2 regions of the Streptomyces sp. NPDC059787 genome follow, and region 1 is predicted to be linked to the other one. Evidence: riboswitches for the same ligand, from Rfam matches in the RefSeq annotation. Region 1 holds a riboswitch; the other holds the start of a gene.
What was found. Region 1 has a riboswitch for cyclic di-AMP ahead of ACFV5H_RS27845 (C40 family peptidase). Riboswitches for the same ligand answer to the same signal wherever they lie in the genome.
Positions count from the first base shown of each region.

Region 2: another riboswitch for cyclic di-AMP. It lies ahead of ACFV5H_RS10090 (M23 family metallopeptidase); the one in region 1 lies ahead of ACFV5H_RS27845 (C40 family peptidase).

Region 1 covers NZ_JBHWHX010000035.1:75,023-79,478, forward strand. Annotated here, with positions in the region: gene ACFV5H_RS27825 (8-amino-7-oxononanoate synthase) at 1-716, shown strand, start outside; gene ACFV5H_RS27830 (DUF397 domain-containing protein) at 770-994, opposite strand; gene ACFV5H_RS27835 (helix-turn-helix domain-containing protein) at 1,004-1,864, opposite strand; gene ACFV5H_RS27840 (ATP-binding protein) at 2,077-2,538, shown strand; gene ACFV5H_RS27845 (C40 family peptidase) at 2,578-3,051, opposite strand; cyclic di-AMP (ydaO/yuaA leader) riboswitch at 3,055-3,257, opposite strand; gene ACFV5H_RS27850 (hypothetical protein) at 3,593-3,901, opposite strand; gene ACFV5H_RS27855 (ATP-dependent Clp protease proteolytic subunit) at 3,909-4,456, opposite strand, start outside.
Region 2 covers NZ_JBHWHX010000008.1:100,653-105,108, forward strand. Annotated here, with positions in the region: gene ACFV5H_RS10075 (GNAT family N-acetyltransferase) at 1-390, opposite strand, end outside; gene ACFV5H_RS10080 (HPr family phosphocarrier protein) at 590-871, shown strand; gene ACFV5H_RS10085 (GntR family transcriptional regulator) at 1,007-1,702, opposite strand; gene ACFV5H_RS10090 (M23 family metallopeptidase) at 1,891-2,664, opposite strand; cyclic di-AMP (ydaO/yuaA leader) riboswitch at 2,677-2,841, opposite strand; gene ACFV5H_RS10095 (M16 family metallopeptidase) at 3,044-4,432, opposite strand; gene ACFV5H_RS10100 (M16 family metallopeptidase) at 4,429-4,456, opposite strand, start outside.

The sequences.
Region 1 (4,456 bases):
AGGTCGTGGCGCACTCCGATCCCGACGCCGTGCGCAAGGCGCTGGACGGGCACGACGGGCCCGCGGTCGCGGTGTCCGACACGGTGTTCTCGGTGGACGGCGACGCCGCCCCGCTCACCGGGCTCGCCGAGGCGTGCCGGGAGCACGGCGCGGGTCTGGTGCTCGACGACGCGCACGGTCTCGGTGTGCTCGGCGACGACGGACGCGGGGCCCCGCACGCGGCGGGACTGGCGGGCGCCGACGACGTCGTCGTGACGGTGACGCTGTCCAAGTCGCTCGGCAGCCAGGGCGGAGCGGTGCTCGGCCCGGCCCGGGTGATCGGACACCTGGTCAACACGGCCCGGACGTTCATCTTCGACACGGGACTCGCCCCCGCCGCGGCGGGGGCGGCCCTGGCGGCCCTGCGGCTGCTGCGCCGTGAGCCGGGGCGCGCGGCACGGGCGGGCGAGGTGGCGCGGCAACTGCACTCCCGGCTGACGGCCGCGGGTCTGGAAGCGGTGCGCCCGGACGCCGCGGTCGTCTCCGTGCGCGCCCCTTCCCCGGAACAGGCCGTGCGATGGGCGGCCGACTGCCGGGCGGCCGGTCTGTCCGTGGGCTGCTTCCGTCCTCCTTCCGTGCCCGACGGTGTCTCACGGCTCAGACTGACCGCCCGCGCGGACCTGTCCGGGGCGGAGATCGAACGCGCTGTACGGGTGATCGGCGAGACGCGGCCATGAGTCGGCGGGACACGGCCGTGCGTCGCCCGACGACGGGCTGACCGGTCGGGTCGTCAGCCGACCGCGGTCACGAACTCCGTCCAGCTGGCGGGGGAGAAGAGCAGCGCGGGCCCGTCCGGGGCCTTGGAGTCGCGCACGGCGAGCAGTCCGGCCAGGGGGCCGGCGGCCGGCCGGGCCGTCTCCACGCAGTTGTTCGCCCCCGTGCTGTAGCTGCTGCGCAGCCACCTCACATCGCGCAGTGCGAGGCCGGAAGGGATGGTCCGAGGCGGTACGGGCATCGTGCCTCCTTACGCGCCGGCGGCTGCGCCGGCGATGAAATCCAACGAGTCCTCGGGTGAAAGGGCGTGGATCGAGAGGGCGTCGAAGGCCTCCGAGTACACCCGGAGGTCTTCTTTCCGCTCCAGATGGAGGCTACTCGTCAAGTGGTCGAGAACAACCACGTCCAGATCAGAAGTGCGCAAAAATGAAAAGATTACGAAAGGGCCGGTCACGCCGATGTGCGCGCCGGCGCTGAACGGCAGGACCTGCAACCGCACCTGGGGCAGCCGGGCCGCCTCGACCAGCCGGTTGAGCTGACGGGCCATCACGCCGGGACCGCCGACCTCCCGGCGCAGCACCGCCTCGTCCAGGACCGCGCTGAGCTCCAGCGGCGGCGTCGCCCGCAGCACGTCCTGCCGGGCCAGCCGCACCTCCACCAGCGCGTCCAGGCGCTCCTCCGACGCGTCCTCCAGGGCCGCCTCCGTCACGGCGCGCGCGTACTCCGGTGTCTGCAGCAGCCCCGGGATCACCGTGGTCTCCAGGGTGCGCATCGCGCTCGCCTGCGACTCCAGGCTGATGAAGTCCCGGTAGGTCGGCGGCAGTACGCCCCGGTAGGCGTGCCACCAGTGATGCCGTCCGTCGCCGTCACCGGAGCCCGACAGCACCAGCAGCAACTCCCGCAGCTGCGGGTCGGCCACGCCGTAGGCGTCGAGCAGTAACCGCACGTCGGCCGGTTTCACCCCGCTCGTACCCGTCTCGATCCGGCTCACCTTCGACTGGTGCCAGCCCGCAAGGCGGGCCGCCTCACCGCTGGTGAGTCCCGCCGAGGTGCGCAGCGCGCGCAGTTCGGCACCCAGTTTCCGGCGGCGCACCGCGGGACCGTGCTGCATGGACTTCTCCTTACTCCTTCCGGGTCGCCCGGATACGGTCTCCCGTCGCAGAGTTCACCGTTTTGAGCGACAGATATATGCACATCTTGGTGGATCGCCGTCCTGCGCCGTGCGGGGATGGCAGTCTGGCGGCGAAGCACCAGTGCGGGACCGTACTCGAACCATCCGCTCCGTGTCGGACTGCGGCCCCGTGGGAAAGGGACGACGTCGCCATGGCAGACCATCTGGAAGCATCCGTCACTCTGCCGAGCGATCCCGCCTCGGTGTCGGCCGCCCGTGCCCATGTGGTGGGCACGCTGGAGGAATGGGGCATGCCGGCGGACGCGGAACTGTGCGACACCATCCGGCTGATCGTCTCCGAACTCGCCACCAACGCGGTGCAGCACACGTTCGGGCAGTCGCCCACGTTCACCGTGGACGTCGTCCTGGTCCGTGACGAACGGGTGCACATCGGTGTCACGGACAGCCACCCGCGGTTCCCCAAGCGGCTGCCCGCGGCGGTCCAGCAGGACAACGGCCGCGGGCTGGTCATCATCCGCTGGCTGACCGCGGAGTGCGGCGGCAGGCTCAGAATCCGCCCCACGCGCGAGGGCGGCAAGACCGTGTCGGTCGAACTCCCGTGGACCGTCCAGGCCGCCGAGGCGGTCACGGCGGCGGGACAGCAGGAGCAGTGACCGGGCGGCGGTGCCCCGGGGCACCGCCGCCCGCCGCGGTCACCTCACCCGGCCGTACGAGACGCTGCGGGTCCAGATCTTCTGCAGGCGCACCACGTCCCCGGTCTTCGGGGCGTGCCAGATCTTGCCCTTACCCGCGTAGATGCCGACGTGGTAGACGTAGCCACCCGAATGGAAGAACACCAGGTCTCCCGCCCTGCGGTTCCCGGCGGAGATGTGGCGCGTCTTGTTGTACTGCTGGGCGGCGGTGCGCGGCAGCTTCTTGCCCGCCTTCTTGAACGAGTACAGCGTCAGACCCGAGCAGTCGAACCTGTACGGTCCCGTGGCGCCCCATTTGTAGGGCGAGCCCTTCTTGGAGGCGGCGATGTTCAGCGCCTTGGTGGCCAGGCCCGCGGCGGCCGCCTCCGAGGCGGCGCCGGGGACCATGATGGAGCCGCCCACGGCGGCCAGGGTGAGGGCCGAGGCCGTGCCGGCCCGGGCCATGAGAGACGGGACACGATTGAGCGCAGTCATGCGCAACCCTTCGTCAGCCGCCTGTGAAGGATGACCTGTCGGATTCGGGCTGGCGAAGTGGCCCGGCCGCACATGTGCGGCTTCACCCCAAGGACTGCTCGGAACTGACGTCCCGGCGGCCCGTCGTGCCTGGGTCCTCCACTCCTGCCGATCCACTCCTGTCGACCGGTCATCCGGGCGGCGGCAGGACTCGGCGTCCGCCCGGATCGCCCCGCCGCGGCGGCGGGGTCTTGTCGTCAGTCAGGGATCTTGGCTCATGGCGCGATCGAAATCCCAACGGAACGTGGGGTTTGTGTTGTTACTCACCAATCACCCGTTCGGGTGGACGCCTCCGTGTTCGGGCCCCCGCCGAGGGCCCGGGGGAGCCGCGGACCAGGGGTGGAAAGCACCGTTCCGTCCGTGCGGTACGCGCGTTGCGCAACTCCGTGCGCCCGAAAACAGCAGGTTCGTCTACGCCGGACGGGGGTACGCCGTTTGGTCCGTTTCAACCCCCGGCCGGGACGCACCGCCGACCGGGGCCGCCGTCCGGGGCCGACGGGGGTCAACTGCCGGGGGCCGGCGGCAGCGTGACCCTGGCCGTGCGCCGTTCGCCGTCCAGCACGCGCAGGGCCCGGGCCAGTGTGTCGGAGTGCAGTTCGCTCTCGCCGCGCCGGTGCATCAGGGTCAGCGCGTCGCGCAGCGCGACGGCCTTGCCGACCAGCGCCTGAGCCGCGCGCAGTCCGCGGTAGGTGTCACCGCCCAGGGCCGGGTTGACCCGGCCGAGCAGGTCGACGGCCTCGAGGTAACGGTCGATCAACTCGGCCTCCGCGCGGGTCAGCGCGGGCAGCGGCGGCAGCTCCGGTGGCAGCATCCGCGGCTCACCTCGCGCCGGAGGCGGGGAACAGGTTCCTGCGGCCGGGCACGATCCGGTCCGCCAGGCCGTACTCCACCGCCGCCTGCGCGTCGAGGACCTTGTCCCGCTCGATGTCCGCCCGGACCTGCTCCGCGCTGCGGCCCGTGTGCCGGACCAGGATCTCCTCCATCCGCGACCGGATGCGGACCAGCTCCTCGGCCTGGATCGCCAGATCGCTGGTCTGTCCCTCGACCGGCTCCAGGAGGGAGGGCTGGCGGAGCACCAGACGGGAACCGGGCAGCAGCAGCCGCTTGCCCGGGGTGCCGGCGGCCAGCAGCAGCGCGGCGGCGCCCTCCGCCTGGCCCAGACAGATCGTCTGCACGTCGCAGGAGACGTAGCGCAGTGTGTCGTAGATCGCCGACATGGCGTGGAAGGAGCCGCCGGGGGAGTTGACGTAGAGCGAGATGTCCCGGTCGGGGGAGTGGTGCTCCAGGTACATGAACTGCGCCATCACGTCGTTCGCGGAGGTCTCGTCGACCTGCGTCCCGAGGATGACGATCCGTTCCTCGAGCA
Region 2 (4,456 bases), on a different contig from region 1:
GGCGGAGGCGACGCCCCGGCCCTGATGGGCGTCCTGGACGAGGAAGGCGACCTCGGCCTCGTCGGCCGGTGCCGACGCGGGCGCGCCGTCGGCGCCGATCCGGTCGTAGCGTACGGTGGCGATGAACTCGCCGCCGATGGTGGCCGCGAGTCCCACCCGGTCCACGAAGTCGTGGTGCGTGAAGCGGTGGACGTCCTTGGCGGACAGGCGAGGGTAGGGCGCGAAGAAGCGGTAGTACTTCGACTCGTCCGACACCTGCTCGTAGAAGCTGACCAGGCGCTCGGCGTCATCGACGGTGATGGGGCGGATGCGCGCGGTGCCGCCGTCGCGCAGCACCACGTCGGCCTCCCAGTGGGCGGGATACTCGTGCCGGTCCGACGAGGTCTGCATGGGCCCCAGAGTACGGCTCGCGTACGACAACGGCGCGAGGCAGTCTGTGGTGGACGACAGCCGGGCCGAGGCCGCGGTCCGGCTGTCACCGGGAGCGGGAGCTGATGCCGCTTCGGGCACGCTCCCGGCACGCTCCGGGCATGCTTCACGATGTGGGAAACTGGTCTAGACAACCCTGAACAGCGAAGGGCAGCAACACATGGCTGAGCGCCGCGTCAACGTCGGCTGGGCCGAGGGTCTCCACGCCCGCCCCGCCTCCATCTTCGTCCGAGCCGCCACGGCCGCAGGCGTCCCGGTGACGATCGCCAAGGCCGGGGGCGACCCCGTCAACGCGGCCTCCATGCTGGCCGTCCTGGGCCTGGGCGCCCAGGGCGGCGAGGAGATCGTCCTCGCCTCCGACGCCGAGGGCGCGGACGCCGCCCTGGAGCGTCTGGCGAAGCTGGTCTCCGAGGGCCTCGAGGAACTCCCCGAGACCGTCTGAGAACGCAATACCGAAAGGCCCGCCCGGACCACCGGGCGGGCCTTTCACTTTTTCCTCGCACGGGCAGCTTTCCCCTTTTACGGGCAGCATAAATAGTCCCCGAGAAATGCTCCCTCTTTGTATACGGCACCCGTGTTAATGACGAATGCTCGGCATGTTTACGGCATGTTGCGAGTTCCTCACACGGTCCGCGCGGCCGGCTCCGGAGGCGAAACGCAGGCGGTGCCCGGCGCTCGCCCGCTCGGTGTGCAGCGCCGTGACCGACCGCGCGCGGTCGCCGTCGCCGCGCGCCACGGCGTCCACGATCGCGCCGTGCTCCGCCCAGTACTCGACGGGATCGGACGGCCCCTCGGCGGCGTACATCCAGGCGATCTTGTGCCGCAGCTGGGTCAGTGTCGAGGTAAGTGCCGGGCTGCCGGTGGCCTGGGCGAGCGTCTCGTGGAACCAGCCGCTCAGGGAGCGCAGGTCGTCGCTGTTGCCCTGGCGGGCGCGTTCCTGCCCCAGCCGGACCAGGCCGCGCAGCACCTTCAGATGGGCCTCGGTGCGGCGCTGGGCCGCGCGGGAGGCACCGAGCGGCTCGAGGAGCATGCGCATCTCCAGCAGGTCGGCGGCCTCCTGCTCGGTGGGTTCCGCGACGCACGCGCCCGCGTGCCGCCGGGTCACCACGAATCCCTCGGCCTCCAGCGTGCGCAGCGCCTCCCGGACGGGGACGCGGGAGACGCCGTAACGGCGGGCGAGCACTTCCTCGGTGAGCCGGCCGCCGCGCTCGTGGACACCCGCGACGATGTCGTCCCGGATCGCCGTGCACACCGAGTGCGCGGGAATGCGCATGACGAACCTCCGGATTAATCCCCGTGAAACGCCGACGATTGACGTGTGTTCCGCGACTCTATTGCAATCGGCGGTAATTCACGACGGCGGGCCGGAATCCATGCATATTTTTTGGACAAGCGTTGCGGCGGTTCCCGGAAACACCGATGCCCCGGCTCGGGGAGCCGGGGCATCGGGAAGCGGACGGGTCAGAGGTTCACACCGTGCGCGCGGAGGTAGGCGACGGGGTCGAGGTCGGAGCCGTAATCGGCGCCCGTGCGGGCCTCGAAGTGCAGATGCGCGCCCGTGACGTTGCCGGTGTCGCCGGAGAGGCCGATCTGCTGTCCGGCGGCCACCTGCTGGCCCACCGAGACGCCGATGGACGACAGGTGGGCGTACTGGGTGTACGTGCCGTCGTGCATCTTGATGACGACCTGGTTGCCGTACGAGCCGCCCCAGCCGGCCTCGACGACGGTGCCGACGCCGACCGACCGGACGGAGGTGCCGCTCGCGGCGTGGAAGTCGACACCGGTGTGGCTGCCGGAGGACCACAGCGAGCTGCCGGCCTGGTAGCCGGTCGAGACGTACGAGCCGGGGATCGGGGAGACGAAGGTGTTGAGGCGCTCGCGCTCGGCCTCCCGGGCGGCGCGCTCCTTCTCCGCGCGGGCCTCCTCGGCCGCCTTGGCGGCCTTCTCGCGCGCGGCCTCCTCGGCGGCCTTCCGCGCGGCGGCCTCGGCCGCCTCCCGGGCGGCCTCGTGCTGGGCGGCCGCCTGGGCGTCGATCCGGTCGGCGATCGCGTCGCCGAGGGTGACGACGGGCGTGAGGCCGGTCTGTGCGGCAGCGGGCTCGGCGGCGAGTGCGGGGGCCGCGAGGGAGCCGACGACGCCGGTGGTGGTGAGCGCCGCGACGCCCGCCACGCGGGCGGTGCCGCGCTGCGTCCGGCTGGGACGACGGTGCTTGCCCGGGGCGCGGGTGAACGCCATGTACAGGCTGGTCCTTTCCTTCCCTCTCGCCTACCGGGTTAGCTGACGGGTTCGGAGCAGGAAGGTCTCCTACGGGCCCCCTCGCGACACGCGCGGGCGTCCGATTCACCCCAGGGACTGCGGTGGGTCCCCGGCTCCCCTGGCTCGCGCCGTAGGGGGACTCGGCGATGACTGTCCGGTGCCGCGGATGCGGCGCACTGCCCGACGAACAGCCCGGATGACGCTAAGCGGGCCGTCTCCCGATCCTCAAACGAATCCCGGTTTTTGTAGCGCATCCCACAGGTCAGACGGGCAACTTCCGCCCCGATTCGGGCATAAGCGGGCCCTGATGACTTTCGTGTCACCAGGGCCCCACGCGCGCGTGCGTCCTCGCCGCTCGCTACTCGGCCGTCACGACGGTGACTTCGCCGATGCCGAGGGCCTCGACGGGTGCCTTGATCTGCGCCGCGTCACCGACGAGGACGGTCACCAGGCGGTCCACCGGGAAGGCGTTCACGACGGCCGCGGTGGCCTCCACGGTGCCGGTCGCGGCCAACTGCCGGTACAGGTCGGCCTGGTAGTGGTCGGGCAGGTGCTGCTCGACCTGGTCGGCCAGGGTGCTCGCGACGGCCGCGGCGGTCTCGTACTTGAGCGGCGCCACGCCCACGAGGTTCTGCACCGCGACATCGCGTTCGTCGTCGGTGAGCCCGTCGGCGGCGAGCGTGCGCAGCACCGTCCACAGGTCCTCGAGGGCGGGGCCGGTGTTCGGGGTGTCGACGGAGCCGCTGATGGCCAGCATCGCCGCGCCGGTGCCGTCCGGGGCGGACCTGAGGACCTGGCCGAACGCCCGTACGCCGTAGGTGTAGCCCTTCTCCTCGCGCAGCACGCGGTCCAGGCGGGAGGTGAGGGTACCGCCGAGGCAGTACGTGCCGAGCACCTGCGCGGGCCACACGCGGTCGTGCCGGTCCGCGCCGACACGGCCGATCAGCAGCTGCGTCTGGACGGCGCCGGGGCGGTCCACGATCACGACGCGCCCGGTGTCGTCGGCGGCCACCGGCGGAACGGGCCGCGGCTGCGCCGAGGAGCCGGTCCAGGCGCCCAGGGTGTCGCCGAGCAGCGCGTCCAGGTCGATGCCGGTGAGGTCGCCGACGACCACGGCGGTCGCCGTGGCGGGGCGGACGTGCTTCTCGTAGAAGGCGCGGACGGCCGCGGAGTCGATGCCGGTGACCGTCTCCTCGGTGCCCTGGCGCGGACGCGACATACGGGCACTCGCCGGGAACAGCTCCTTGGAGAGCTCCTTGGCGGCGCGGCGGGAGGGGTTGGCCAGCTCGTGCGGGATCTCGTCGAGGCGGTTGCGGACCAGCCGCTCGACCTCGCTGTCGGCGAACGCCGGCGCCCTGAGCGCGTCGGCGAGCAGTCCGAGTCCCTTGGTGAGCCGGGAGGCCGGGACCTCCAGGCTGAGGCGGACGCCGGGGTGGTCGGCGTGCGCGTCCAGGGTGGCGCCGCAGCGCTCCAGCTCGGCGGCGAACTCCTCGGCGGAGTGCTTGTCGGTGCCCTCGGAGAAGGCCCGCGCCATGATCGTGGCGACACCGTCGAGACCGGCCGGCTCGGCCTCCAGGGGCGCGTCGAGGAGCACCTCGACGGCGACGACCTGCTGACCGGGGCGGTGGCAGCGCAGCACGGTCAGGCCGTTGTCGAGCGTGCCGCGCTCGGGGGCCGGGAAGGCCCAGGGCTTGGCGTCGCCCGCCTGCGGCTGCGGGTGGAAGTCCATCGTGGCGAGCTCGGTCACTTCGCCGCCTCCTCGTTCTCGTCG